3 regions of the Rossellomorea sp. NPDC071047 genome follow, and region 3 is predicted to be linked to each of the others. Evidence: riboswitches for the same ligand, from Rfam matches in the RefSeq annotation. Region 3 holds a riboswitch; each other region holds the start of a gene.

Region 1 (10,169 bases), on a different contig from region 3:
AAATCCTTGCCTTTTGGTGCATAAGTCAAGTCCTTCGGGATGGATCCTTCATGGACATCCATAAGGTCATACACGTATGGAGAATCAGTGTTCCCTTCCACCTTCAGCTTTATATTCCCTGAACGGACCGCCTTTACAAGCTTATCCCCTTCTTTTTTGCTGATGGCTGCAACAGCTAGTGGATTGTCTGTATAGTCCGGAGTTCCTGCATATACGCTGAATTCTTTATCTTCATTATTCACAACGATAACCAGCTTTGCTCCTGCAGCTGCAGCATTTGTTGCTTGCTCTGAAACGCTCACTTCTGCATTTCGATCCACAACGACAGCCTTTCCTTTTGCCTTTAATCGATCAAAGTCTGCAGCGCTTCCTTTTCCGGCATACACGGTGGACAGATTATATTTTCCATCCAATAAGGTACTTCCGGCTAACGGGATATCATCCAATTCTTTTCCGTTAAAATTGATCGTCAACAGTGGCTTGGTCAGGCGCCAGCGTGTCAGCTGCTCGAAGTATCCACTTTTCACTTCCTTGGTCGGTACGGCATATAGTTTATCGACCCACACCGGCATTAAATATAAACTTGTCATTGGCATATCACCGATGGTTTGATGGTACTCCATCCGTCGATAATTCGCTTCTGTTTTCTTCGGTACCTCTACTTTGATTTCCTTCGCTTTTCGTGCATCCAACTCGACGGTTTTTGGACCGTTCAACTTCACTTCCGGATTTCCAACAAGGGCTACACCTGCTTGATCCGTGTCCACATCTACATCCATAAGTGACATGGCGGAATACGTACCAGGCGGCAGACGAAGTTCTAATGAACCATCGACAGCGAAAACTTCAGGCTCCATTTTTTCACTGAACAGTACGACATAAGCCTGTCCTTTCGATCCGTCACGATCGGTTGCATTCAATGTAAGAGGATATCTTTCCTCTTCCTTGACCATTGCCATCGTGGTGCGTACGAGTTCTGTTCCGTCCTTTTTGGCTGTCAGGAATCCTTGGTAGCGTGACCCTGATTCTCCAAGCTTGGAATCGAGTGCTACATTCACGTCCACCGTTCCGCCTGCTGGAACCGTAACAGTTTGATCAGAGACCGTCAGCATACCTGTTGGTGCCACTTCTCCATCCGCATTTGTAAAGGTTGACTCCAGTTCAAGAGTGATTTCTTCCTCACTATCATTTGTATAGGTCACTACCTTTTCTACTGGAACTGCTTGATCATGAGGCCATTTAAAGAATCCGAATGAGACCGAGCCCGTTGCCCTAACCTGTGTATCCAGTGCAGCAGCTACGTCCACCCGTCCTGTTCCGACATGATAAGGCTGGTAACCATCAAGCTTCTTTGTCGTATTCATCAGAGCTTGTTTCAATGTCGTTCCATCCCATTCAGGGTATTTTTCTGCTAAAATGGCAGCTGCACCGGCAACATGTGGAGTCGCCATTGATGTACCATCTAAACTTTTGTAATCTCCGGTCCCACTGGAGTATTGGGAACGAGCCGCCACGATTCCCACACCTGGAGCTGAAAGATCCGGTTTAAGCCCCATATCCCCATAGCGTGGACCTTTGGAAGAGAAATACGCCAGTTCATCCTCTTTATCCACTGCACCAACCGTCAAGGCTGAATCTGCTGCACCAGGGGAACCGATCGTACCTTCCCCGCCCCTGTTGCCGGCCGCAATGACGAATAAAGTTCCATTTTCATCTGTCAGTCTATTCACAGCTTCTGCCATTGGGTCTGTCCCATCACTTGGCATATCGCTTCCAAGACTCATGTTGACAATTTTAGCATTCTCAGAAGCCCATTCCATTCCGTCAATGATCCAGGAATCCTGCCCAAATCCTTGATCACTCAATACCTTTCCAACTAGTAATCGGGCATCGGGAGCGACACCTTTATGTTTTCCATCGCCCGCACCGGTTCCAAGAACGGTAGAGGCAACGTGGGTTCCATGACCATTGACGTCCTTCACTTCTTCACCAGGTACAAAGCTTACAGCATCATCAATCTGACCTGCTATATCCGGATGCTCCGAGTCGATTCCAGTATCAAGTACGGCAACCTTGACTCCCTCTCCTGTAAAACCTTGCTCCCATGCGGAATCCGCTTCAATTTGCGGTACACTTTGATCAAGGGCTGCTTCTACACGGCCATCCAGCCAGATTTTATCAACGCCGTATTCAAATTGGGGTGTTTTTTCCGAATCTTTCTTTTCGCTTTGAACAGTGACGTCTTTCCAGAACGATTCTGCCTGCTTCTTCTCTGCAGAAAGGGCCGCTCCATTAATGCTTTCCAAGTCCCTCACTTTCTTCGATCCTTTTGGGGCCGGAGCTGCTGAGAAAGTCTTAGCCTTGGTTTCTTTGTATTCTACGATGACAGGTACAGACGCTTGATTCTTGTCATCATACCCATACTCGATCAATTTTGTAATATTGAATAAGTCTTCATCCATTTTTCCAGCGGCCATAAAAGGCATGGCAGAGTTCGGGAATACGAAAGTTTCGTCTTTGATGGTCATGACCCGGACACCTTCGCCATTCTTATCAGCAGGCTCCACATTGATGATTTGTTTGCCATTTTGGAGGGTCGACACCTTTACCACATCACCAGTGATGAGGGTGATGGTATGTTCCCCTTTGATAACTTCATTCTTATCAACATTAGACTCCTCGAGTTCCTTCCCATTGGAAGAGATACCGAGTGCATCCACCTGGAACATCGAACCTGAAATCATCGTCGCAGCAATCGATCCAACAAGAAGTGGTTTCACGTTAAGCTTTTTCATGAACATTCTCCTATTCTATTCATTTCGTCAGTTGATTGATTCATATGAGTAGACTCTTGCTGAGGGAAAAATAAAGAAGGTATGTAGTCCTAAAAATATTTAAGTAGACTACCAGGATGAATTCGTCAGTGATCACCTCCCAGTTTACATAGTCGTATGCTAATACGGGGATGCAAGCTTGTTTCTCTAGGAGTCATTTTGTATGTCTGTGGTTAATTAAATTGTAAGTCTCAGCACAGCCAATACTCAATTGGGGTTATTTTTCGGGAGTAGAGAACTAGTCCCCATGTGATTACTCGATTTCATTCAACTTACTTATGAAAATAGATACATATTTGTCACGTTTCCACACTAGATGCCGAGGGGGCAAATTGGATATACTGATACCATTACAATCTAAGGGAGCAGTCAACGTGAATGAGATTAACCTTAAAGAACTGAGAACGAACCTGAACCGCTTCATGCTTTCATATAAATTCGCCCTTGAAGAAGTCCGGACAAAGATCAATATCTTAAGGGAGGAATTCCAGGTCATCCATGAATACAATCCGATCGAACACATTTCGACCCGCCTAAAGTCCCCTGAAAGTATCCTGAAGAAAATGTCAAAGAAGGGCATGAAACCTTCCTTTGATCAGATGAAAGAACAAATCCGGGATATTGCAGGCGTACGCATCACCTGCTCGTTCATCGAGGATATCTATAAGGTGTCGGACTTGATTCAATCCCAGCATGACATTACGGTGGTGGAAGTGAAGGACTATATCAAGACTCCGAAGCCCAATGGGTATCAAAGCCTTCACCTCATCGTTCAGGTTCCGATTTTTTTGACGGATCGCGTGGAAGTCGTGTATGTGGAGATTCAGATCCGCACAATCGCCATGGATTTCTGGGCAAGTCTCGAGCATAAAATTTACTACAAATATAAAAAGCAGATTCCCTCCCATATTCAGGATGGGTTGAAGGAAGCCGCTACACAGGCGGCTTTACTTGATCGCAAAATGGAACAGCTCAATCATGAAATCAATATATTAAAAAAAGAGGATGGAGAGGATTCAAGTTTGATGACGCCGAATGAGGTTCATCAATTTCTGATGCAGCTCTCAAAAGAGGAGGATTGACGATATAAAGAGGGTTGTATGCTTCAATGCAGCTTCTTTGTGGGTCAAATCTGGATCTTCAGACCAGGACAGAGTACCTATCCCTGTGTCCCACCAGGTAGGTTCATCCATTACTTACAATACTTTCGGAAGAGGATTTATGAATAGATAAAAAAGAAGGCTGCGTCTAATGAGACGCAGCCTTCTTTTTTATACAGATGTGTGTTTGAGCTATGGACTTTCAGGGCAGGAACTAGTACCCATTCCATAACAGGAAGGGAAAACCAACCCTATTTATCGATCATTCCGAACTAAATCTGCATACGATTCACGTTCGATCACGACCCGTGATTCCCCATCATGCACGAACACAACGGCAGGGCGGGGGATCCGGTTATAATTACTCGCCATCGAATACCCGTAGGCTCCTGTACTGAACACCGCCAGTATATCACCGTAATTCGTCGGGGGAAGCATCAGATCCCAAATCAGCATGTCACCTGACTCACAGCATTTCCCTGCAATACTCACAAGCTCCGTGCATTCCTCTTGTGGACGGTTGGCCAGGACCGCATGGTATTTCGCCTGATATAGGGCGGGGCGGATATTATCCGTCATCCCTCCGTCAATCGCGACATACGTACGCACATCCGGGATGATTTTCTTTGATCCCACTTTGTACAACGTCGTACCCGCTTCTGCCACCATACTCCGGCCCGGCTCCACCCATACTTCAGGAAGAGGATATTCATTCTTTGCAAAATAGTTCTTCACACTATCGGTAATAGATTTCACATAAGTTGGAATCGGCAAGGGCTGGTCTTCTTCCGTATACCGGACACCGAATCCTCCGCCGATATTCAGCACCGGCATGGTCACGTCAAATTCGATACGAATTCTCTGAAGGAAATCAGCCAGTACTTGAATCGCCTGATCAAACCCTTCCCGTTCAAAAATCTGGGATCCTATATGAGAATGGAGCCCAAGCAATGAGAAGTATGGCTTGCGGATAGCCAGCTGGATCGCCGTACTTGCCTGCCCGTTCGAAATGCTGAATCCAAATTTCGAATCTTCCTGCCCCGTCGTAATGTATTCATGAGTGTGGGCTTCGACGCCAGGTGTGACCCTGATCAGGATCTGAACCTGTTGCTCACGTTCCTTTGCAAGGTCATGCAACAGTTCAAGCTCGAGGAAACTATCTACGACAAAACAGCCGATTTCTGCTTCCAACGCCATTATGAGTTCCTCTTCCGATTTGTTGTTCCCGTGGAAATGAATGCGATCAGCGGGAAATCCCGCCTCCAATGCCGTATACAATTCCCCGCCGGACACAACATCCAGAGATAAACTTTCCTGTTCAGCCAGTCGCACCATTTCTTTACATAGAAACGCTTTACTTGCATACGCCACCTGATACTTCAGACCACTTTCATTGAATGCATCCCTGAACAACTTCGCATTCTCACGGATCATTCTTTCATCGTAGACCATCAAAGGCGTCCCATAGGTTTCCACCAACTCACCCGTACTCATCCCACCAATTTCAAGATTTCCGTGAACATTTACATCAACTGTACTCATATCCTAAACTCCTTTTGACTCTCTCTAAAAAAACACAAAAAAACCGTATGAAGCGATGCTCATACGGTTTATCATCAAAAGTTTTGGAAACATGATGAAGACTATGTATTAACATCTCTTCAATAGTGCTCCACAACTTTTTCATTGTGACAGTCCAGCATTTCTTCAATGCTGGCCCAACAAAAAATAGAATTGGCTATTTTCTGCTTCGGCGATCTGCCTTTCCCTTCTTTTCTCAGAATCCATTATTCTCAAAGAAGATACTCATCATACTCGCGCCTCTATTATCAGAGAGTGACGTATTATTTTGTTTGAATTACTATAACATTCGCTTGAAATAGTTGTCAATTGGTTTTTGAGAGAGAAATAGGCAAAATCCCCGGAATGGAGCCCGGGGATTTCGTGGATCATTTTATTTCAGATTGATTTCGAACGGTTTCATTTTGACCGGCTTATCATTTCTGCTCAATGTCTCGAATGGAACAATTAGAGAGTAGTCCTCAAGGCTGGCATCCTGAGGTAACGTAAACGTGGATTGATAACGGAGAGTATCCTTATCCACTGTTTTCGTTTTAGCACTTCTGATCATATGATTCAACATCTCATTATAATCCAATTCATCCTTTGCATTTCTTTTTATATCTTTTGATGGGATCACCTGAATGAATTGAGCAAAATTCTCTAAAATGTCATATTTGAATTGTTTTTCTTTGATGGCATCGAGGGTGAAGTCCAGTGTCACCTTCCCTTTTACGTTTTGGATATCTTGTACCTTGACCTGATAACCAAAACGAGGGCTCTTCACCTGGAATGGAGGTGAATCCTTCAGTGAGATGATGCCGTCTTCATCTACTCGCTCCATATCAGCTTGGACTTTCAGCGACTGTGCATTATCACTGAGTTTACTAGTGAACAGCTCCCTGACAGTCTTTTGATAATCACCGTCAACTTCTTTGATATTCAGTGTCTCTGCACTGGACTTTGATAACCGGTTCCCTAGGTCATCAAACACGATTAGATTTAACGTATCTTTCTCAGACTCCACCGAATATGTATACTCCAGTGTAGTCGTAGCTTTTCCTTTAGTGACAGATGTCACTTGCAGCTCAAATTCACCATGGGGCGATTCTGTCCTTACATCTGTTTGGATCTTTTCTGATGGAATCCTCTTGACCGGTACATCAAAGGTCCAGGTACCTTTCACGTCGGCCATATGGGTGAAAGTTAACGGAAGGGTGAAGTTTTCCGGCGGTTCTTTCCCGTCCCGGTAAAATTCGATCGAGCCTATGAACTCATCCCCGTCTTTTTTAAGACCCGAACTTCCCGACCCCCATTGATTCTGATCCTTCCCGTCGAAGAGGTGATAGCTGTAACCGTTCACTGGACGATTCCCTTCGTCCATATGTTCAATGGAAAGGTCATCACCCTTCGCCTTGAAGGTGACCCCGATGATGTTCCCGTCATAATACGTGCTTGTAATCATTACATCGACACCGTTGGAAGTGGCGGCCTGATTAACTTCCGTCACTTTATCGCTTGAATAGAGTTCTTTCCCGACCTGGGAACCTACTTTTTCATAAATGCCGCCCAGTACAGGCAGTTTGGCCAGTGCATTGTTCACAGGGGCGAATAGGAAGCCCGATATGAGTACCATGGAGGCAGCAGCGGTGGTAAAAGCGGCACTTATCTTGGCTGTTTTTTTCCGGACTTTTTGTTTTCTACCTTTTTGTATTCCTGTTGAGACCGCCTCAAAAACCTCTTCTTTTGGTACCTCGATGCTGTTCATTTCTTCCTCAAACCATTTTTTGTCCATACTGATTCACTCCTTCCAATAGCATTCTCAATTCCAGCTTTGCCCGGTGAAGATACGTCTTGACCGTCCCTTCAGGCGTACCCATCGTATCAGCAATCATCTTGATCGACTGACCCTGGAAATAGAATAATATAATGACCGTTCGATAGTTTTGATTCAAAGACGCCATAGCTGTAATCAAGTCAATCCGCCCTTCTACATCCTGTTCTTCTGAGACGATGGCGGTATCGAGAAACTCATCTCCTGTCAGCACGAGCCGGTTTTGTTTCTTTAGGATGCTGTATGCCGTATGTATCAGGATCTTGATCAGCCAGGTGCTGAAATACTCCGGATTTTTCAACCGGGATATCGAGGTGAATGCTTTACAAACCGTTTCCTGCACAACATCCAGAGCATCCTCTTTATTTCTTACATATAGAAATGCCGTCCGATACAACTTCTCACTTTCTGAGTGGATCAGCCTTTCGAATGCCTGTTCATTCCCCTTTATTGCTTTTTTTACAAGTTTTACATCCATTGATTAACCTCCTGTCATTCATTAGAGTCCGGTGGGGTGGGAAAAGTTTCAAGGAATTTTTTGTGTGGTGGAAAAGGTGGTGTCTACCATATATTTCAAAAACACGCATAAATCATGTAAAGAGACGCATTAAATATAAAATCGACGCAATTATCTTTGATAATGACGCAATTCCCCTCGAAAATGACGCAATCATGGATGATTCTGACGCAATTAATTAGATTGGATGGGGTCAGCCGCCACGAAGATTGAATGTAAATGATCCAAAAGCCAAAGAACGTTTGAAAAAACCGTTTTTAACCTACATCGTTAGGCTTTTTGCCAAAAAAAGAAGCTTATCCCCATTGATAAGCTTCAATCTGTCCGTCCCGTGTAAATCATCACAAAATGCAGGACCGCTTCCGTTGATTCCATATTGATGTAGCTGTGCCCTTTATCCGCATGAAATTTGATCGAGTCATACTGACCTAGCTCGAATTCGTCATCCTGCACTTTAACACGTACCCTTCCTTCCATCACGGTGACAAATTCAATCACCCCGGGCTGGTGGGCATCGGCACGGTACTCACTGTCCGGTTTCAGGAAGGCCCTGTGGGTTTCCAATGAGTTATAGCCAGAAGAAGTAAACATCGGTTCCAAGGTCAAGGACTCATTGGCACTGATCACTTTGCTCCCTTCATTTTTCCGGGAGATCTGGACTTCTTGTTTTTCCACGAGGAGGGCAGATATGGGGATAGCTAAACCATTCGCGATTTTCCAGATGATCGTCAAAGATGGATTCGCCTCTCCCCTTTCGATCTTGCCCAGTGTCAAAGTACTGACATCGGTCATGGCCGCCATCTCCTGCAGGTTAAGCCCCCGCTCATGTCGTATATGTCTCAGTGTCATTCCCACATGCAGCGCCAATTTTTCCGGGTCCTGCCACGTCAAACCGTCATTGTTCATATTCCTACCTCTTTCTATAGACAATGTATGTAAGTATATTATAATATATATAAAATAAACTATAGTATACGAAACAGAAAGGAGTGTTCATCATCAAAGAGCTTGCTCTCGGTGTCATATCATCTATGTTCTTTGCCGTCACCTTTATTCTGAACCGTTCAATGGAACTGGCTGGTGGAAGCTGGATGTGGAGTTCATCCCTGCGATTCCTGTTCATGCTCCCCTTCCTATTCCTTATTGTAGGTTTAAGGAAGAATGTAAATCAAGTATGGATTGAAATAAGGAAGCGACCATTTGAGTGGCTGACATGGAGTTTTGTCGGGTTTGTGCTCTTTTATGGCCCTATCACCTATGCGGCTGCGTACGGACCGGGCTGGCTCGTCGCGGGCACGTGGCAGTTTACCATCGTCGCTGGCATCTTGCTTGCTCCCTTGTTTTATACTTCGGGACCGGTGAAGCGCAGGCACTCCATTCAAATAAGAGCACTGGCCATTTCCTCGATCATTTTAATAGGGGTTCTTTTCATCCAGCAGGAAAATGCCGGTGGATTGTCACCTTCAGAAATGGTCGTAGGTGTCTTACCTGTGATCATCGCAGCCTTTGCTTATCCACTAGGGAACCGTAAGATGATGGAGGTGTGCGGCGGAAAGCTTGATACCTTCCAACGTGTGCTGGGGATGACGATCGCAAGTACTCCCTTCTGGTTGATCCTGGGGTGCTATGCGTTTTTCAAGGTGGGGGCACCAAGCACGTCGCAAGTGACACAATCTTTTATCGTCGCCATCTGCTCAGGAGTGATTGCGACATCACTTTTCTTCATTGCGACAAATCAGTCCCGCCATCATCCTGGGAAGCTTGCGGCAGTGGAAGCGACCCAGTCCACCCAAATCCTGTTCGTCATCATGGGGGAAGCGGCGATCCTGTCCGTTCCATTCCCATCAGGATCCGCCCTGATCGGCATCCTTCTGATCATCACAGGCATGATCAACCACACGCTGAACGTAAAAAAAATGAACTCAGGAATTATTAAACCAATTAAATCGGCAAGCTAAAAAAAGAGGGGCATCCGGGATGCTCCTCTTTTACTTTATTTAAATACCTTTCTTCTCATCCACTGAGTCGCAGCCCATTTATCTCCGATGACAACCGGTGCCCCGCCATGAAGCGTCAAGTCGTTCAGCTCCTGATTATCATAGAAATATTCGAAGTAGACGGCCATCCCCTTTTGCGGAGAGACAGAGAAATTCAATTTCGGAAAGTACGTTTCCCCACCTTCCTCTACGTCATTCAAGTACATGACAAGGGTGCTGATTCTCGGATTCTTCACCGGCCGCGATGACGCCGAGAAGAAATCGAAGTGGGCCTTGTATTCCTGACCCGGTTTATAGTTAAGGATTTGAAGACCTTCCCCGTGCTCC
Region 2 (10,169 bases), on a different contig from region 3:
TTCCTTTTTGCTTGATGATTGATGATATGTAGCGCAGGTCTTTTTCTATATCTGCAACAACTTGTAGTTCTCCAATGATTTCTTTAGAATTCGTCATGATTACTCTCCTTTTAAAGTCAGAAACTGGACATGTACTCCTTATTGAAAACGGGAATCGATCACATTAGACCTTCCTGTTTTAGCTTCTATTTATATTATGGGACAAAAGCGGCCTTTCTTTCAGCCTAGACTTCCCCTACTAGCATTTTCGCTCTTTTACTGTAAAAATTCAAGACAAGTTCTCAAATGGTCCAGAACTAAAAGAGACTGACTCTCATTCAAACATTAATAGGTATCCGCGGAAGACCCGTTAATTGTTTGCCATTAGAATCAGTCCCTTACATTTAAAGCTTGAGTTCCCCCATGCGAAGAAGCTCTACAACAGCTTGAGATCGCCCCTTCACTCCAAGCTTTTGCATGGCGTTGGAAATATGATTTCGAACTGTTTTCTCGCTAATAAATAGATCACTAGCAATTTCTTTAGTTGTTTTGTCTTGAACTAACAGTTCGAATACTTCTTTTTCTCTTTTGGTGAGCAACGGTTTGTGTGTAAAATCATTGTCCTTCAATTATGGTAACCCTCCTTGCCTTCGCCAGCTTTAAACCGCGGGGATGGGTATTGTTGGTCGTCAGAATATCATATGTGAAGGGAGGGTTTAGAGTGACATAGAGGAGGAAGTTAAATGAAAAATAGGCAACGGTTTTTATAACACACTACAATGGGCTAAGAAACCGCCATTTTGCAGTCAAGCTTCGCCTTCATTTCTTCCGTCCAAGGGACACCTTTTCCAGTCTGTTTTGATATTTGGACCATGGTTCCTCTACCTGTAAAGCAAACCTCTTCTTTTTCATTCAGACCCATATAGTGTAAATCCACTGAAGATTTCCCCACACTATTTGCCTTTACACACACCTTGAGCTGTTCGTCGAAGAATACTTGTTTGACAAAATCACATTGTAAATCCGCAACGACAGGAATCGTATCGTGTTCAGGTTTTACCCAGTTTTGCATAAACCCTTTGTGTTTAAAAAATTCGATTCTAGCTTCTTCGAAATAAGTGAATGGAATTGTATTGTTCATATGTCCAAACATATCAGTCTCGGAAAACCGAACCTTTATATGGATTGAAAACGAAAATTCTTTTTGCCATGTTACTATATCTTCAATGTATGTAAAATGTTTCAAATTGGCTCCTCCTTTTAGGAAATGAATATAGAATAAGAAAATGAATAGTCATTCATTATTATAAGCTTTTTCTGAAAAATAAGAAACATTAAAAGCAAAAAAAGCACTCCCCCTAAGGAAAGTGCTTTTTGTTTAACGGTTAATCAACCATATGGTCGCTTCCGAAGAAGTTTTTAAACATTTGGAAAGTTGTCTCTCTGTTCAGTGCTGCAATCGAAGTCGTCAGAGGAATCCCCTTTGGACATGATTGAACACAGTTTTGAGAGTTCCCGCAGTTTGCAAGGCCTCCGTCGCCCATGATCGATTCAAGACGCTCATCCTGGTTCATGGCACCCGTTGGATGGGCATTGAACAAGCGGACTTGAGATAACGGGGCAGGACCGATGAAATCTGACTTACTGTTTACGTTAGGACATGCTTCCAAACAAACACCGCATGTCATACATTTAGATAATTCATATGCCCATTGACGTTTTTTCTCCGGCATACGCGGTCCGGGACCAAGATCGTATGTTCCATCAATCGGAATCCATGCTTTTACTTTCTTTAAGCTGTCGAACATGCGACTGCGGTCTACCTGCAGGTCACGAACAACAGGGAAAGTACGCATAGGCTCCAAGCGGATCGGTTGTTCCAATTGATCAACTAAGGCAGTACAAGACTGTCTTGGTTTCCCGTTGATCACCATTGAACAAGCTCCACATACTTCTTCCAAACAGTTCATATCCCAGTTAATAGGAGTAGTTTGTTCCCCTTTTGCATTGACCGGATTACGACGGATTTCCATCAGTGCAGAAATAACGTTCATATTCGGACGGTAATCAAGCTCGAACTCTTCTTGGAAAGGGGCTGTTTCCGGGCCGTCTTGACGAGTAATGATAAAACGGACTCTTTTGTTTTCACTCATCATTTATTTCCCCCTTTTTTCTTAGAATAGTCACGCTTCCGTGGTGCAATCAGTGAAGTATCTACTTCCTCATAATGGAATTCAGGTGAATTCGTTGCAGCATTGTATTTAGCCATCGTTGTTTTAAGGAATTCTTCATCATTACGTTCTGGGAAGTCAGGTTTATAGTGAGCTCCACGGCTCTCGTTACGATTTAAAGCACCGATTGTAATAACACGGGCCAGTTGCAGCATGTTCCACAATTGACGGGTGAATGTTGCCCCCTGGTTGCTCCATTTAGCCGTATCATTGATATTGATGTTTTGGTAACGTTCCATTAATTCCTGGATCTTTTCATCTGTCTGTTTCAGCTTATCGTTATGACGCACAACGGTCACGTTATCCGTCATCCACTCACCAAGTTCTTTATGAATGACATAGGCATTCTCAGTACCATTCATGGACATGATGTTGTTCCATTTTTCTTCTTCCTGTTTTACATAGCGGTCGAATAGAGAAGAAGGTACGGATTCAACAGTTTTCTCAAGCCCTGCTATATATTTAATAGCATTAGGACCTGCAACCATACCACCATATATAGCGGATAGTAATGAGTTCGCTCCTAAACGGTTTCCTCCGTGCTGAGAATAATCACACTCACCAGCAGCGAATAAACCAGGGATATTGGTCATTTGATCATAATCCACCCATAGTCCACCCATTGAATAATGAACAGCAGGGAAAATTTTCATTGGTACTTTACGTGGGTCATCACCCATGAACTTCTCATAGATTTCGATGATCCCTCCAAGCTTAATATCAAGCTCTTTCGAATCTTTATGAGAAAGATCCAGGTAAACCATGTTTTCACCGTTAATACCTAGCTTTTGATTTACGCACACATCAAAGATTTCACGTGTTGCGATATCACGGGGTACAAGGTTTCCATATGCAGGATACTTCTCTTCAAGGAAGTACCAAGGCTTTCCGTCTTTATATGTCCAGACTCGTCCACCTTCACCACGGGCCGATTCACTCATGAGGCGAAGCTTATCGTCCCCAGGAATGGCTGTCGGGTGAATTTGAATGAACTCACCATTTGCATAATAAGCACCTTGTTGATAAACGATCGATGCGGCTGAACCTGTATTAATGACAGAGTTCGTGGATTTACCGAAGATAATTCCAGGGCCTCCAGTTGCCATGATCACGGCATCAGCTGCGAACGATTTAATTTCCATCGTTTGAAGGTTTTGAGCAACGATTCCTCTTGCCACTCCTTCGTCATCCACGACGACTCCAAGGAATTCCCAACCTTCGAACTTATTCACTAGCCCAGCTACTTCATGACGACGAACCTGCTCGTCCAAGGCATACAATAATTGTTGACCAGTCGTAGCACCGGCGAAAGCTGTTCTGTGATGCTGCGTTCCACCGAAACGACGGAAGTCCAGCAAGCCTTCCGGTGTACGGTTAAACATTACTCCCATACGATCGAGTAAATGAATAATTCCCGGTGCCGCTTCAGTCATTGCTTTAACAGGCGGTTGATTAGCTAAGAAATCCCCACCATACACTGTATCATCAAAATGTTCCCAAGGAGAGTCTCCTTCTCCCTTGGTATTAACGGCTCCGTTAATACCACCTTGTGCACATACAGAGTGAGAACGCTTAACGGGTACCAGTGAGAATAAATCTACTTGCGTTCCTTTTTCTGCTGCTTTAATTGTGGCCATCAGGCCGGCTAAACCGCCACCGACAACGATGATTTTGCCTTTACTCATCGTGACTCACTCCTTTTCCTACCATACTTCGAGAGCACTTATTTAATCTATTAGACTCGTATCTATTTCTCCTTATACGAAGGCGAAAATTGCACGCATACCGACAACCGATAACGCTACAAAGATTCCGATCGTAACATATGTAGCAATTAATTGAGAACGAGGTGAAACTGTAATTCCCCAGCTCACGCAGAATGACCATAAACCATTCGCAAAGTGGAAGATCGTGGAAAGAACACCCAGCACATAAAATCCTAGCATAAATGGATTCGATAAGATGTTTTCCATCATTTGAAAGTTCACTTCAGCCCCAAATGCTGCTGCTACCCTTGTTTCCCATACATGCCAAGTAACAAAAATAAATGTGATTACTCCAGACACACGTTGAAGTAAAAACATCCAGTTACGGAAATAACCAAACTTACTTGCATTGTTCTTAGAAGTGAATGCAATGTAAATTCCGTAGATTGCATGGAAATACAATGGAAGGAAGATGATAAAAATTTCAAGGATATAACGGAAAGGTAAACTTTCCATGAAGTGTGCCGCCTGGTTAAATGATTCTTCCCCGCCAGTGGCAAAATGGTTCACGACTAAATGTTGTGTTAAAAATAATCCAACTGGAATAACACCTAGCAATGAATGAAGCCTGCGATAATTAAATTCTCGATTTCCAGCCATGATTTACCCCCCTTAATGATAAAATATGAATTCGTTTTCTAATGCATTTATAAGAATGATTAGACGACGATACATATTTTATATTGTAACAATAATGTGACATGTCCATTTTACTCCCAAGGAGTGGAAGCGTCAAGAAAACGTATACATAATTTCGACAATACCGCAAAAATATTTTCAATTTATTGATAACAGAAAAGATGAGGTATTGCCACGTTAAATGTTCGAAAATTCAAATAAATATCAAATAAAAATTATATCACCAAAATATCCCAAGGTCATTTTTCAAGGTATGGGATGATAAATCCCCTTTTCATGTATATAATAGTTTTATAGAAAGAGGGGATTTACTTGGAACAGAAAAAAGAAGAAGTACATCAACCGTCCGTTCCAATCTTCGGATATGAAATGTTACGTGACATATTGATTCCAGAAATTTTAGGAAAGCACACACCCGATATACTATACTGGGGTGGAAAACAGCTTTCTCGGAAATTCCCCCTTCAGTCATCAGAAGAACTGATATCGTTTTTCGCTGAAGCCGGCTGGGGAACCCTTACACTGCTGGAACAAAAAAAGAATGAGATGACCTTTGAAATAAGTGGACCGGTGTTAGAACGACGCCTTGCTTTAAAGTCGGATGTAACATTCAAACTGGAAACTGGCTTTCTAGCCGAACAAGTACAGTTGCAAAAGAAATGTGTGGCAGAGGCTGCCGACGAACTACATAAACGGAGTCATTCAGTGAAAGTGATTGTTAGATGGGACGAGAAAGATAAAGTAGAATAGTACTTACCAACATCCTTTTCCTACTCTAATAAAGGGTTGCCCATGACGGGGCAACCCTTTTTCACTTGTTGCGTACTGTTCCTTTAGTATTATAACGTGATTTCTTCCATCTTCACCGCGTCCAGGTTAAATGCAGTATGTAGGACGCTTGCTGCTTTTTGCATATTTTTCTCGTCTACGACAGCAGATACTTTGATTTCAGACGTGCTGACCATTTTCACCACAATGTCGTTTTGAGCTAACACTTCGAACATTTCCGCTGCCACCCCTGGATTTGAGATCATACCGGAGCCAACGATCGATACTTTTGCAAGCTCACTTTCATGCTCAACGTGGGTAAAGCCTAATTGCTCTTTGTTTCGTTCCAGAACAGCAAGGGTTTCCTCCAGGTCTTGTTCTTTAATAGAGAATGATAGATTGGTCGTATTCTGATCGGTTTGGCTTTGAATGATAATATCTACATTCAAGTGATTTTTGGCTAAGGTGGTAAACACTGAAGATAGTCCCGTTAATGCGTTTCCTAGTCCAAATACAGTTACACGTGTGATTTCACCTTCAAATGCTACTCCTCTCACGATCAGGTTTTGTTCCATGCTTGCTTCCTCCTCAATATACGTTCCTTCAATTTTCTCAATACTCGATCTGACTTCTAATGGAATTTGATAATTCTTGGCAAATTCCACTGCCCGTGGATGCAGGACTCCGGCCCCTAAATTAGCGAGTTCCAACATTTCATCATATGAAATGGACGGTAACTTCCTTGCTCCTTGAATATAACGCGGGTCCGTTGTGTATACCCCGTCTACATCTGTATAAATATCACAGCGCTCTGCTTTCAGGGCAGCCGCGATCGCAACGGCGGTTGTATCTGATCCGCCACGACCGAGAGTTGTAATTTCCCCCGATTCCGTCATCCCTTGGAATCCCGCTACGATCACAACTCTTCCCGATTGAAGATTACTCAACATCTTTTCAGTATGAATATTGGTGATCCTCGCGTTGCTGTGAACGGATTCCGTCTCGATCCCGGCCTGCCAGCCTGTGAATGAAATGGCATCGTGTCCCGATTGAATCAGGGCCATCGTGAGGAGCGAAATGGTGACTTGCTCTCCTGTAGAGAGAAGCATATCCATTTCTCTCTTACTTGGTTGCGATGTAATTTCCCTTGCCAATCCAACGAGTGTATCCGTCGTTTTCCCCATGGCGGATACCACGACCACAACATCATTTCCTCTTTCTTTTTCTTCTGCGATTCTTGACGCAACATTTTGAATTCTTTCCACAGAACCTACTGAAGTCCCACCGAATTTTTGAACAATAATACTCACTGCTTCTCCCTCTTTCTCACTTGAGTGCTTGGTTAAGACTCATCCTTTGATGGTGAAGAGTACAATCACAATCATCCTAAACGTTCATGGAACAGGTTCATCACCTGTGCTGGATAATAAAAAAAGCAATGAGAATAATATCTCATTGCTTTATGAACATACAGCAGAACATACTAAATAGGTTCATGGGCATTGTGAGATAGCTCTCCAAGATTGAATCATCTTGACAATCCTACATTTCTTAAACGTAGAACCAGCGGAATCAGCATGAGACCAAGACCACTTCGGCGAATCTCCCCTTTCTAGGCATCTCAACAGAGCTCATACTCCTCTTTACCTGTACTTTTGAAGTTCGCACCTCTATCACCACTTTAAAAAGTGATAATGTTATAAATTTTCGTTAATTATAGCATAGGGGGAAAATTGATTCAATGTCTAATTGAAACAATATTTTATTTTATTATTCATTGGTGAGCTGTTTTGAATGAGCATGCGGTGGGTGATTTCCGCTGCAGGTGCTCGCTTTCCGCGGGGCGTGGGTTGAGCCTCCTCGGGCTAAATGAACTGCACCCCTATTGTTGGACAACAAAACCAACAATAGGAGGGTGCATACACATATGGCCAAGTTTACCCGAGAATATAAACTTCAAATTGCTAAACGTTATCTAAATGAACTAGTTAGTTATCGAGATCTTGCGAATCAAGTAGGCGTAGATCAATCTGTTCTGCGTTACTGGGTGATGTTAGTTCGACATCATGGTGACCAAGCATTTGTCTTTCCCTATACAAACTATCCTTCTGCCTTTAAACTGAGGGTAATTCAATATATTACGGAAAAGAATTACTCTATTCGAGAGGCATCAGCCATTTTTCATGTCCCCGATCCTTGTATGGTTCGTAGGTGGATGAAAAAGTGGGAAAGAGCTGGAGAACATGCCTTCGGATCATTAGAAATGAGGCCTTCTACAATGACACCTAATCATAAGAATAAGAAGATCAAAGATAACTCTTCTAACCAAACGATGGAAGATATGAAAAAAGAACTTGAATACCTTCGTATGGAGAATGCGTATTTAAAAAAGCTAAACGCCTTAGTTCAGGAAGAACCATCACCAACGAAATCAAAGCGAAAGTAGTATTTGAACTAAGGAACGAATTCCAGGTGACTCGGATGATAAAAGTAGCTAAGCTGTCTAAAAGCACTTACTACCACATCATCAAAAAATTAGACCAACCAGATCCAGATCGTAAATGGAAAAGAAGAATTAATTTCATCTACCACAAACACTTAGGGCGCCTTGGGTACCGTCGCATTACGGACGTTCTTCAAGCAAAAGGACACGATGTGAACAAAAAGAAAGTCCTTCGGATCATGAGAGAATTGGGCCTTAAATGCATTGTGCGAATGAAAAAATATAAATCCTACAAAGGGAAAGTTGGAAAAGTAGCTCCCAACATCCTAAATCGCCATTTTAGAGCAGATAAACCTAATCAAAAATGGGTGACAGACATTACGGAGTTTAAACTGTTCGGTCAAAAACTCTACCTCTCCCCCATTCTAGACCTATTTAACGGAGAGATCATTACCTATACGCTCCAATCCAGGCCGACATTTGACTTGGTGGAGACGATGTTAGAACAAGGATTAAAACATGTAAATGAAGGCGATGAGCTCTTAATCCATTCAGATCAAGGATGGCATTATCAAATGGCCCAGTACCGAAGGACACTGAGAAACCATAACATTACCCAAAGTATGTCTCGTAAAGGAAACTGTTATGACAACTCCGTCATGGAAAACTTTTTTGGGATAATGAAGTCTGAATTCCTTTACTTACAAGAATTTGATAGTATTGAGCATTTTAAGGACGAATTAAAAAAATACATGTATTACTACAATCATCTGAGAATCAAATCAAGGTTAAAACGAAAAAGTCCGGTAGCTTATCGAGTGAGTGCTGAATTAGCTGCTTAGAATTTAAGTGTCCAACATTATGGGGCCAGTGCAAAAGCCCTGTGGGGTCTCAACTTCCACGCGTTTCCCGCAGGAGTCGAGCACCTTCCGCTCCAATCAACTCTGCTAATTCAAGGTATTACTTCTACACCAAACACAAACATCACATACCTAATAATGACTTAATCAATAGTACTTCACTGATTTCTAACATTCTATTTTAATTTCTGCACCAATTCCTTAGCAACGGCTTCAGGAATCCCTATCTCAATAAATTCTTCCACACTGGCTTCTTTCATTTTCTTCATAGAACCAAAGTGCTTTAGAAGTTGCTTCTTCCGCTTTGGTCCGATGCCATCAATTTCATCAAGAGTTGATTGAAATGCGCTTTTCCCTCTGAGTTGTCGGTGGAAGGTGATGGCGAATCGGTGGACTTCATCCTGGATCCGCTGAAGCAAGTAAAATTCCTGGCTTCTCTTTTCAAGAGGAATGATTTCCAAAGGATTTCCATACAGCAGTTCCGATGTCTGGTGCTTATCGTCTTTTGCAAGGCCGCCCAGTGGGATATCCAACCCCAATTCATTCTCGATGACATCCCTCGCCGCTTCAATCTGCCCTTTCCCACCATCGATGATGATGAGATCCGGTAAAGGGAGACCATCCTTCAAGACTCTCGTATACCGTCTGCGAACAACCTCACGCATGGAATCATAATCATCAGGACCCTTCACGGTTTTGATTTTGTACTTTCGATATTCTTTCTTCGCGGGTTTCCCGTCAAGAAACACAATCATGGCAGACACGGGATCGGAACCTTGGATATTCGAGTTATCAAATGCTTCGATCCGGAAGGGAGTATAAATGCCCATATGTTCCCCAAGGCGCTCAATTGCCTTAATCGTTCTTTCCTCATCTCTTTCGATCAGGGCGAACTTTTCTTCCAGGGCCTGCTTCGCATTTTTCTCGGCGAGTTTCACAAGCTCCCTCTTCTTCCCCCGCTTTGGCTGGGTGATTTTCACGTCTAACAGCTTAGCAGCCAGTTCCTCATCGATCACTTCCGGCAAAAATATTTCCTTTGGCTTAAAGTGATTTGATTTAGAATAAAACTGTCCTAAGAACGTAAGGAATTCATCCTCCGGTTCATTGTATAGAGGGAACAGTGACACATCCCGCTCAATGAGCTTGCCTTGACGCACCAAGAATACCTGAACACACATCCAGCCTTTATCAACGGAATATCCGAACACATCCCGATCAGTGAAATCGGTCATGGTCATCTTTTGCTTCTCCATTGTCGCTTCAATGTGAAGGATTTGATCGCGGAATTCCTTCGCTCTCTCAAATTCCAGATTCTCTGCTGCCTCATTCATTTTCACGGTTAATTGATTTTTGATATCTTTGTATCCGCCATTCAGGAACCTGGAAATTTCGTCAGTCATTTCTCTATATGTGTCTTTGCTTACTTCTTTGATACAAGGAGCCAGGCATTGACCCATATGATAATAAAGACATGCCCGGTCAG
Region 3 (10,169 bases):
GAATTTCCATTTCCCTTATGATAAAATGGACATGTTCATAATAAAGCAGGTGATGGAAGATGATATACATAGGAGTAACAGGCTGGGGAGATCATGATACCCTTTATGAAAATGTTTCCCAGAGAGACAAACTAAAAGAATACGGTGCACATTTTCCCATCGTAGAGGTGGACACAACTTTCTATGCTGTCCAGCCTCTTCGGAATGCTGAAAAATGGGTGAAGGAAACACCCGAGGACTTTAAGTTTATTGTTAAGGCTTATCAAGGAATGACGGGACATCAGCGGGGAGAGATCCCTTTTGAAACGAAGGAAGAGATGTTCACTGCCTTTAAGGAATCACTTGCCCCTTACGTAGAGGCAGGTAAATTAGCCATGGTTCTGCTTCAATTTCCCCCTTGGTACGATTGTAAAAAGGAGCATGTTGATTATATCCGGTACTGCCGGGAGCAGCTAAAGGGATTTCCACTGTCGTTGGAGTTTCGTAATCAAAGTTGGTTCAGACCGGAGTTCCGGGATAAGACGTTAACGTTTATGAAAAAGGAAGGATGGATCCATAGCATTTGCGATGAGCCGCAAGCAGGGGAGGGATCTGTACCAAGGGTATTGGAAACCACACATAAAGATGCCACTCTGATTCGTTTTCACGGCAGGAATCTTTACGGCTGGAATAAACCGAATGGGGAAGACTGGCGGGAGGTTCGTTATTTATATCGCTATAATCGTGCTGAACTGGAGGAATGGATTCCACATATTCATCAGTTGCACGAAACCACTGAAGATCTATATATTCTTTTCAATAATAATTCGGGTGGAGATGCCGCTGACAACGCGAAAGATCTCATTGAATTATTAGACCTTGAATATGGAGGACTTGCACCAAAGCAACTGGATTTATTTTAGCTGACAGGAGATGAAAGACAGATGGAATGGATCGTTCTTCTATCGATCGGACTTTTAGCAGGAGCGATAGGTTCCCTTGTAGGACTGGGCGGAGGAGTCATCATTGTTCCTGCCCTAATCTATTTCGGTGCATATACAAGCTTGATTGAGGGAATGAATCCTCAGACAGCAGTAGGAACATCATTGGTCATTATGATTTTCACAGGGTTATCATCCACCCTGGCTTATTTAAAGCATAAGACCGTCGATTATAAAAGCGGCCTGATCTTCTTTGCCGGAAGCGGGCCAGGTTCAATACTTGGTGCATGGGTAAACAAGGGATTGAACATGGAAAGCTTTAATTTATATTTTGGTATTTTTATGATTCTGATTGCCATTGTACTCATGATAAGAAACAAGTTAAAGCCTATTGAGAAATTCAAGGATGCATCTTTTCAACGGGAATTTACCGATCCGGGCGGAAACACCTTCCGATATGGATATCCTCCTGTATTAGGAGCGGCTATTGCCTTTGCAGTTGGATTTACATCTGGTTTATTTGGAATAGGTGGTGGATCATTAATGGTACCTGCGATGATCTTGATTTTTCTTTTTCCGCCTCATGTAGCCGTCGCCACATCCATGTTCATGATTTTCCTATCGGCATTAGTCAGCTCGGGAACGCATGTCATGTTTGGCAATGTAAAGTGGTTGTATGCACTTGCACTCATTCCAGGCGCCTGGATAGGGGCGAAGTTTGGGGCCTATTTGAATACGAAGCTTGAATCAAAAGTCTTAGTGAGTGTTTTACGGATTATATTAATATTAATTGGAATTAGATTGATTTACCAAGGTATTTCAGGATAACATACCTCCAATAGGAGTGAGCAAATAGTGAGAGAAACCATTCATATTTATCACACAAACGACCTTCACAGCCATTTTGAGCATTGGTCAAGGATTAGGGATTTTTTGAAGATGAGAAAACAATGGCATCTGGATGAAGGGGAACCAGTTTATCTATTTGATATCGGTGATCATGTAGACCGCTGGCATCCATTGAGTGAAGCGACTTTAGGAAAAGGAAACGTAGATTTCCTTAACGAAGTCGGCTTTGATGCTGTAACGATTGGGAACAATGAAGGAATTACACTGGATTATGAAGATTTAAACAGCCTGTATGAAAATGCAAATTTTCACGTGATAGTAGGCAATCTATTAGACCAGTCGTCGCAGCCTCCAAGCTGGGTCAAAACCCATCATATTTATCAAACGAGTAGTGGAATGAATATTGGCGTCATCGGATTGACAGCTTATTTCAAACCTTTTTATAAAGCCCTCGGCTGGAATATTACATCTCCGATGGATGAGCTTGAAAAATTGGTTCAAGAGCTTCACCCCCAGGTAGATATGGTGATTCTTCTTTCCCACCTGGGGATTCGGGATGATGAGTTGATTGCAGCCCGATTTCCTGACATTGATGTTATCCTTGGAGCCCATACCCATCATGTGTTGCATCAAGGAAAAGAAATTAAGGGGACGATGCTTGGCGCAGCTGGAAAATATGGTCATTATGTCGGTCATATGATGATAGAGGTTGACGCAACCAATAAAAAGATTGTCGGCAAAAAAGCACAGCTTTATGAACAGCAGGAGCTTCCCCCTGTCGAAAAGGAAGAGCAGGAAAATCTCGAGTGGTATCAAAAGGGGGAGGCTTTGTTAGGAGAAAAAGTAACCGATCTCGCCGAACCCCTGGCAGTGGATTGGTTTAATCCTTCCCCACTTCCGGATGTGTTATGTGATGCTCTAGCTGAATGGTGCGAGGCTGATTGTGCCTTTCTCAATTCAGGCTTACTCATTGATGGACTGAATGAGGGGGCAGTGACGAAACAGGATCTGCACCGTATCCTGCCCCATCCCATCAATCCATGTCTAATCGAAATGAAGGGGGCAGAGCTGAAGGAAATAATTAAACAAACATTTAATGAGGAATGGCCGCACCTTCAAGTAAAAGGATTGGGGTTCAGAGGAAAGGTGATGGGACGGTTTGTATATACGAATATTCAAGTCAATGGCCCTGAAATCTTAATCGCTGAAAAGCCGATTGATCCAGAGAAGATATACAAGCTTGCCTTACCGGATATGTTCACGTTTGGCCACTTCTTTCCAGACCTTCAAAGGCTGGAGAAAAAATACTTTATGCCTGAGTTTTTACGGGATATCCTTCAGTGGAAATTAAAGCAGTAAATGTATCACCGTTTCCATCCTCACATCATACATATGAGGGAAAGGAGCGATGACACATGATGAATGTATCTCCGATTACCATTCAGGGACATACTTTTTTAGCGATTTCTGTTGAACTGCCCAAAACCAATCTCCTCGTTGTGACGAGTGATATAGGATATATAATGTGTGGAGCACTGGACGTAGCGTTACTAAATGAGAAGTTGAAAGACAGAGGAATCATTGCAGGCAGAGCCGTCGGTGTAAAAACAATCGATCAGCTCCTGGACGCCCCTCTGGAATCCATCACCTATGAGGCAGAAAATCGCGGCATCACACCGGGCATGATCGGCCGGGATGCATTGTTGAAAATGATATGAGTATAAATTGGACCAGTTGCTTTTTAGAGAGCGCTGGTTTTTTGTTGAGTGAATATCACCCTTCGCTCTATATTCTTTCATGAATAATTAACAATATATCAGGAAATACACCTTGCAAGAACGTTTTTATCCTTTATAATGGAGATACTAGGAAATTTTGTCGAAAAATGAAAGAATTACATAGGAGAATTCTATGAGGCTTATATCAACTAGGGCTTTGAAACCGGGCATGGTTCTAGCTACAACCGTATATAATATGAGAGGTCAAGCTTTAATTCATGATAACGTTCCGATTACAGAACGCATGATTTTCAGGTTGCAGGAGCTTAGTATTCAGTATGTCTATATTGAAGACTCCCTTTCGAAGGGAATCCATGTAAAGGGAACTGTTTCGAGTAAGGTGAGACAACAAGCTGTAAACAATATAGAGATGGCGTTTAATCAACTAAGCGTATCGAAGGCGCCACCTGGTGTGCTCATGATTGAAGATAGTGCCAGGCAATTGAAGCAGGTGATTGATGTAGTCTTGTCAGAAGTGAAGGCGAATCATGATCTCCTAACCATTTTGACGGATGTTTTCACATATGACTCCTATATTTTTCATCATTCATTCAATGTGACTTTGTATACGTTATCCATAGGTCTGGAACTTAAACTGTCCACTAAACAGCTCGAGCAGTTAGGCGTGGGAGCAATTTTGCATGATATCGGTAAGATGCTTGTACCTGAGGAAATTCTCCTGAAGCCAGGAAAGCTGACAGAAGACGAATTTTGTGAAATCAAAAAGCATTCAGAACACGGCTTTGAGATTTTGCGACAGCTTCATTCTGTGTCCCTGATCATTGCTCACTGCGCGTACCAGCACCATGAGCGGCTTGATGGATCCGGTTATCCACGAGGTATCAAAGGTGAGGATATCCACCCCTTTGCAAAAATCATTGCGGTGGCCGATGTATTCGACGCCATGACGTCAAATCGTGTATACCGGAAAGCCATGCTTCCACATCAAGCGCTGGAGGTATTATATGCAGGAAGCGGTACCCTGTTTGATACAAATGTGATTGAAGCCTTCAGGTCTTCTGTGGCCATTTATCCGAATGGGATGGTCGTGGAGCTGAATGATGGCCGAAAAGGAATTGTGACCGATCAAAATAAAGGTGTAACGGATCGACCGGTGATCCGGATCATAGAAGAAGATGGACAGGAAATACAAACTCCTTATCCCATGGATTTAAGTACGGAATTAGATAAGGTGATTACCGGATTTGATCCGGATTATGAACCCCAAGCTCTTAAAATTAAATAAATTTTTTGCGTTAAACCCCTCTTACTTTGCATACAAATAGCTTGTAAGGGGGGATTTTTTTGTCAAAGTTTAAAACATACAAACCCCGAAGAGGAGGGCCGCTGCCTTTTCGTTATGTGATGATCATCACGATTCTATTCTTTATGATTTCGACTGGATTCGGATTGTGGATCATTAACAAAGGTTTGAAACCGACACTGCTTGCTTATGCTGAAACTCAAACCAGCAGGATCGGTACGTTGGTTATCAATAAAGCAATAAACAAAAAAATTGCCGATGTTCTTGATATTTCGGATATAACGGAAGAAGTGAAGAATACAGAAGGTGATATTGTTTCATTTAAATATAATACTCAGACCATCAACCGGGTTCAGGCAGAAATCACCAACTTAGTTCAGCAAAACCTGCAAGAAGCAGAGGAAGGAAATTTAGAAAACCTTGAATTTATTACCGAAGTGGAAATCGATGAAGGCAAGTCAAAAGCAGCGAAGGGCATCACTTACTCTGTCCCTCTTGGGCAAGCGACCAACAACGTGTTACTCGGTAACCTTGGTCCGAAAGTGCCGATTCGCTTTCACTCGATCGGAGATGTCCGTTCTGATATTAAAACTACTGTAGAGCAATTCGGGATAAATAATGCCGTTGTAAAAGTGTTTGTCGAGCTTGAAGTCAATGTCCAGATCATCATTCCATTTGCAACGAAAACCGAAACCATCAAGCAGGATATCCTGGTTGCCATGGGTACCGTTCACCTGGATGTACCACAGTTTTATAACAATGGTGGGGAGGGATCCAGTCCTTCTATTGAAATTCCCACAAATTAGTCAGGAAAAAAAGTTGCCAAAAGAATGATAGTTTGTTATATTAATAAAGAAAATTTTATAACACACCACATCATCAGTCCGATGGGGTAGAGGCGCAGAGTTCAAGAGTAAGCTGTTTGAGAATGACAACTGTGAGAACAGATGAAAGGGAACTTTTGCCGAAGTAATTATGCATGTCGAATGTGTATTTGCTGGGGTTATCTTGAAGAAGGATAACACTGTCATTATAGGGGGATCTCTATAATGGGGAGCTACAGATCGTGATGGAGCACTTAAATTACTTACTAAGGTAATGATAGCTTCTCTATCGTTGCCTTTTTTTATTATCCTCTATCATGCTACGATGGTTCCCCCCTATCAAATAGGAGGAGGACACTATGGAAAACACGATTTACTCACTATTACCACCCCTTTTAGCCATTCTTATGGTTATACTTACGAGACGGGTTCTACTTTCACTGGGAGTAGGAATCGTTGCGTCTGCATTTCTGTTAGCAGATTTCTCAATTACGAAAACATTCAGCTTTATGTGGGACGCCTTTAAAGGCATCTTTGTCGCAGATGGAGCTCTCAACACCTGGAATGTCTATATTATTTTCTTCTTGCTCATTCTTGGTGTCATCACTGCATTTGTGAATATTTCCGGCGGTAGCCGCGCATTCGGTGAATGGGCGATGAAACGTGTGAAAACGAGAAAAGGTGCACAACTTCTTGCAGCCGTTTTAGGTATCATAATTTTTATTGATGACTATTTTAACGCCCTTGCTGTTGGACAGGTTTCGAGACCCATTACGGATCGCCACAAAATTTCACGTGCAAAACTGGCCTATATCATTGACTCGACGTCGGCACCCATTTGTGTCGTTTCACCAATCTCAAGCTGGGGAGCGTACATCATCGGTATCATCGGTTCGATTCTTGCTACACACAGTATCACAGAGTACACAGCATTTTCAGCCTTCGTTCAAATGATTCCAATGAACCTTTATGTCTGGGCAGCTGTTCTGCTAGTAATCATGGTTGCTGCTAAAGGCCTGGATTTTGGAAAGATGAAAGAGCATGAAGTAAGAGCCCTTGAAACGGGAGCCCTTTATGATCCTGAAAAAGAGATTCCAGGAGAATTAAAAAATGATCTGCCTGTCAGTTCGAAAGGATCAGTTGGTGATCTTGTCTGGCCGATTGTAGCACTTGTTATCGGTACAATTGGAATGATGCTCTGGACTGGCTATCAAGCAGTCGGATCATTTGACATCCTGCCGATTTTTGAAAATACAGATGTAACGAAATCATTATTATATGGTGGATTATTCGGTCTCCTTGTTGCACTGATCTTCTTCATTCGTCAAGTCAACTTGAAAGGGATCGAAGGTAAAGCAGTTGGAGTAGCAGTAGTGGAAGGGATCAAATCCATGCTGCCGGCCGTTTACATCCTTATCTTCGCCTGGACGATCGTCACATTGATCGATCAATTGCAAACAGGAACGTATCTTGCGGGTCTGGTTGAACAATCAAGCTTGCCGATGCAGGCACTTCCTGTCATTTTATTCTTAGTTGCCGGAATCATGGCATTCTCGACGGGAACTTCTTGGGGATCTTTCGGGATCTTACTTCCGATCGCCGGGGAGATTGCAGCAGCAACAGATGTAAGTATCTTACTTCCTGCTATGGCTGCTGTATTAGCTGGATCTGTATTGGGGGATCACTGTTCTCCAATCTCGGATACAACCATCCTTTCCTCTACAGGGGCAGGAAGCAATCATATCGATCACGTTCTTACACAGCTTCCATATGCCTTAATCGGAGCGGTTGCTGCTTCAATTGGATATCTTGTATTAGGATTCACTGGAAGCACACTATTCGGCCTTGGGGTTGTGATCATTTTGATCGTTGCATTCGCTTTTCTGTTTGGTGAAAAAGCAAAACCGGCTGTTTCAGAGCAATAATATAATGAAAACCAGGAGCTCATCGGCTCCTGGTTTTTTATTATGCATTCGTGCTTTTTTTTAAACCCGCGACGGTATCCCAAAACCCACCTCAACCTTTCCGATCATTAATCCTTCATGTTTCGACAAAATTCTTATAGTGAAATAGTACCTGTCCCAATTTTAAAAAATCTCTATAAAAGCTTCAAAATAGCTTTGACAATTGCCATGGAACTAGCTATACTGACTTTAGATTATAAATAATCTGAAAATATAAAAATTTCAAATACCTTAAATTGGTAGTTGAAAAGAACTAGGGGGGACCAACATGGAGAAACGTGCCCAATTTGGAACACGAGCAGGATTTATTCTTGCTGCTGTCGGGTCAGCAATCGGTTTGGGAAACATTTGGCGTTTTCCGGCAGTAGCGTATGAAAATGGTGGAGGAGCATTCTTTATTCCTTATTTATTCGCTCTTCTTACAGCGGGAATTCCATTATTAGTGCTTGAATTTACGTTAGGTCATAAGTACCGTGGGTCGGCACCACTATCTTATTTCCGTCTTAATAGGAAATTTGAGTGGCTTGGCTGGTGGCAAGTATTAATCGCATTTGTCATATCTACCTATTATGCCGTCATCATCGCATGGGCGATGTCGTACAGTGTTTTTTCTTTCAATTTAGGTTGGGGGAAGGATACAGAGTCATTCTTATTCAACGACTATTTGAAGCTTACGGTTGATCCAGGTCAGACAGGAAGTATCGTTCCCGGAGTATTCATTCCACTTGTATTGGTATGGGTGATTACATTAGGGATTCTTTTCAAAGGTGTAAAGAAGGGAATCGAAGTAGCGAATAAGATCTTTATTCCGGCACTAGTTATTTTATTCTTAATCATTGTTGTTCGCGCTTTAACATTGCCTGGAGCATTGGATGGGTTAGATGCTTTCTTCAAACCGGATTTCAGCAAAATAGCTGACCCTGGTGTGTGGGTAGCGGCATACGGACAAATTTTCTTCAGTTTATCCATCGCATTTGCGATTATGATTACGTATTCCAGTTACCTTCCGAAGAAATCGGATATTACAAATAATGCATTCATCACAGGTTTCAGTAACTCAGGGTTTGAATTACTTGCAGGTATCGGGGTATTTGCTGCTTTAGGTTTCATGGCTCAATCTCAAGGTGTAGGGGTGCAGGAAGTAGTAAGCGGTGGAGTTGGATTGGCGTTTGTGGTATTCCCGCAAATCATTAACGAATTCCCGGCACTTAACGGATTATTCGGATTCCTGTTCTTTGCTTCCCTGGTGTTAGCCGGGCTGTCATCACTCATCTCGATTACGGAGACTTATGTAGCAGGGGTTTCTGAGAAGTTCGGAATTTCCCGTACGAAAGCGGTTCTATTCGGCGGAGGACTTTCTGCGGTCATCTCAATCTTATTTGCCACTCAGGGCGGGTTACTCTTCCTGGACGCTGCAGATTACTTTATCAACCAGTTTGGTGTAGCATTCGTGGGGTTAGTTGAAGTAGTAGTGATTGCCTGGTTCCTGCGCAAGTTAGGTACATTCCAATCTCACGCTAATGGAATCTCTGATATTCAGCTTGGTGCCTGGTGGAAAGTATGCTTGGGTGTCATCACACCAATCGTTCTTGGATGGATGATGTTCGGATTATTCAAAATGAATTTATTAAGAGAATTTGAAACTGAAACTGGAAACTATGGAGGTTACTCAGATGCCTTCATCCTTTACAGCGGATGGTTTGTTGCAGGATTCGCAATTCTTGCAGGTGTAGCCTTCTCATTCAAACGCTGGCATGCCAAAACTGAAGCTGAAAGCTATAAGGAGGTAAGCTAACATGACTGGTAGCGCAATTGCAATGATGGTTGTAGGGATGGTCATCATCTGGGGTGGATTAGCAGCTAGTATCATGAACGCGGTTTCCAAATCCAAAAAACAGATGTAAAGAGTGAAAAGATGAAGCAGACGATGGGTTAACCATTGTCTGCTTTTTTAACGTTTTTTGCTTTTGATTCTGTCTTGACGTTCCCACATACGTAAGTGAGGGTAAGGGTCAAATGACCATTCCGTCAAACCATTATCCTTGTACATTCCGTAATGCAGATGGGGAGGGAATTTCCCTGATGTCCCTGGGGGTCCGTATCCAGAGCTCCCGACACCGCCAATAACCATTCCCGGTTCCACCACTTGACCTATATGAAGATCTTTAGAGAAACCGCTAAGGTGGGCAAAGTAATGATACGTATTATTAATGTCACGTATCCCGATTCGCCAGCCTCCATACCGGTTCCATCCTTTCATCTCGATGATTCCATACGATGTCGCTCTTACAGGTACACCATAATCAGCAAAGAGGTCCGTCCCTTCGTGAATACGTCTTCCTCCCCAGCCACGGGCGTCACCCCAAGTGTTTCGGTAACTGTAGTTGAATCTGAGGGGAAGTGGGAAGGCTTTCTGGTTTAAATGGATGGTCCCGTATTGTTTATAGATTTTTGCATTTCCCATGATGATACTGACTGTTTTATCACGTTTGTAATAGTCCCACAGAGCAAGCTTGAAATTATCCCGGTCAATACCGTATCGTAATATAAAATCTGTCAAAGCAGCCAGT

The links. Region 3 has a riboswitch for lysine ahead of ACQKFO_RS12595 (Na+/H+ antiporter NhaC family protein). Riboswitches for the same ligand answer to the same signal wherever they lie in the genome.
Region 1: linked by a shared signal. The riboswitch ahead of lysA (diaminopimelate decarboxylase) and the one ahead of ACQKFO_RS12595 (Na+/H+ antiporter NhaC family protein) in region 3 are both predicted to bind lysine.
Region 2: linked by a shared signal. The riboswitch ahead of ACQKFO_RS00215 (aspartate kinase) and the one ahead of ACQKFO_RS12595 (Na+/H+ antiporter NhaC family protein) in region 3 are both predicted to bind lysine.

The regions. Positions count from the first base shown of each region.
Region 1 is NZ_JBNNJT010000002.1:578,721-588,889, reverse strand. Features, by position in the region: gene ACQKFO_RS10875 (S8 family peptidase) at 1-2,795, opposite strand, end outside; gene ACQKFO_RS10870 (GTP pyrophosphokinase) at 3,257-3,916, shown strand; gene lysA (diaminopimelate decarboxylase) at 4,190-5,476, opposite strand; lysine riboswitch at 5,592-5,768, opposite strand; gene ACQKFO_RS10860 (DUF4179 domain-containing protein) at 5,889-7,289, opposite strand; gene ACQKFO_RS10855 (sigma-70 family RNA polymerase sigma factor) at 7,270-7,806, opposite strand; gene ACQKFO_RS10850 (helix-turn-helix domain-containing protein) at 8,161-8,694, opposite strand; gene ACQKFO_RS10845 (DMT family transporter) at 8,844-9,803, shown strand; gene ACQKFO_RS10840 (2OG-Fe(II) oxygenase) at 9,839-10,169, opposite strand, start outside.
Region 2 is NZ_JBNNJT010000001.1:40,960-51,128, reverse strand. Features, by position in the region: gene ACQKFO_RS00250 (MarR family winged helix-turn-helix transcriptional regulator) at 1-97, opposite strand, end outside; gene ACQKFO_RS00245 (helix-turn-helix domain-containing protein) at 384-608, opposite strand; gene ACQKFO_RS00240 (acyl-CoA thioesterase) at 764-1,225, opposite strand; gene sdhB (succinate dehydrogenase iron-sulfur subunit) at 1,365-2,132, opposite strand; gene sdhA (succinate dehydrogenase flavoprotein subunit) at 2,132-3,895, opposite strand; gene ACQKFO_RS00225 (succinate dehydrogenase cytochrome b558 subunit) at 3,968-4,576, opposite strand; gene ACQKFO_RS00220 (YslB family protein) at 4,928-5,365, shown strand; gene ACQKFO_RS00215 (aspartate kinase) at 5,455-6,693, opposite strand; lysine riboswitch at 6,886-7,064, opposite strand; one part of gene ACQKFO_RS00210 (IS3 family transposase) at 7,311-7,782, shown strand; one part of gene ACQKFO_RS00210 (IS3 family transposase) at 7,782-8,668, shown strand; gene uvrC (excinuclease ABC subunit UvrC) at 8,863-10,169, opposite strand, start outside.
Region 3 is NZ_JBNNJT010000003.1:105,147-115,315, reverse strand. Features, by position in the region: gene ACQKFO_RS12625 (DUF72 domain-containing protein) at 60-902, shown strand; gene ACQKFO_RS12620 (sulfite exporter TauE/SafE family protein) at 924-1,748, shown strand; gene ACQKFO_RS12615 (bifunctional metallophosphatase/5'-nucleotidase) at 1,776-3,128, shown strand; gene ACQKFO_RS12610 (YunC family protein) at 3,185-3,487, shown strand; gene ACQKFO_RS12605 (HD-GYP domain-containing protein) at 3,681-4,793, shown strand; gene yunB (sporulation protein YunB) at 4,853-5,617, shown strand; lysine riboswitch at 5,697-5,879, shown strand; gene ACQKFO_RS12595 (Na+/H+ antiporter NhaC family protein) at 5,995-7,560, shown strand; gene ACQKFO_RS12590 (sodium-dependent transporter) at 7,868-9,394, shown strand; gene ACQKFO_RS12585 (methionine/alanine import family NSS transporter small subunit) at 9,396-9,503, shown strand; gene ACQKFO_RS12580 (M23 family metallopeptidase) at 9,551-10,169, opposite strand, start outside.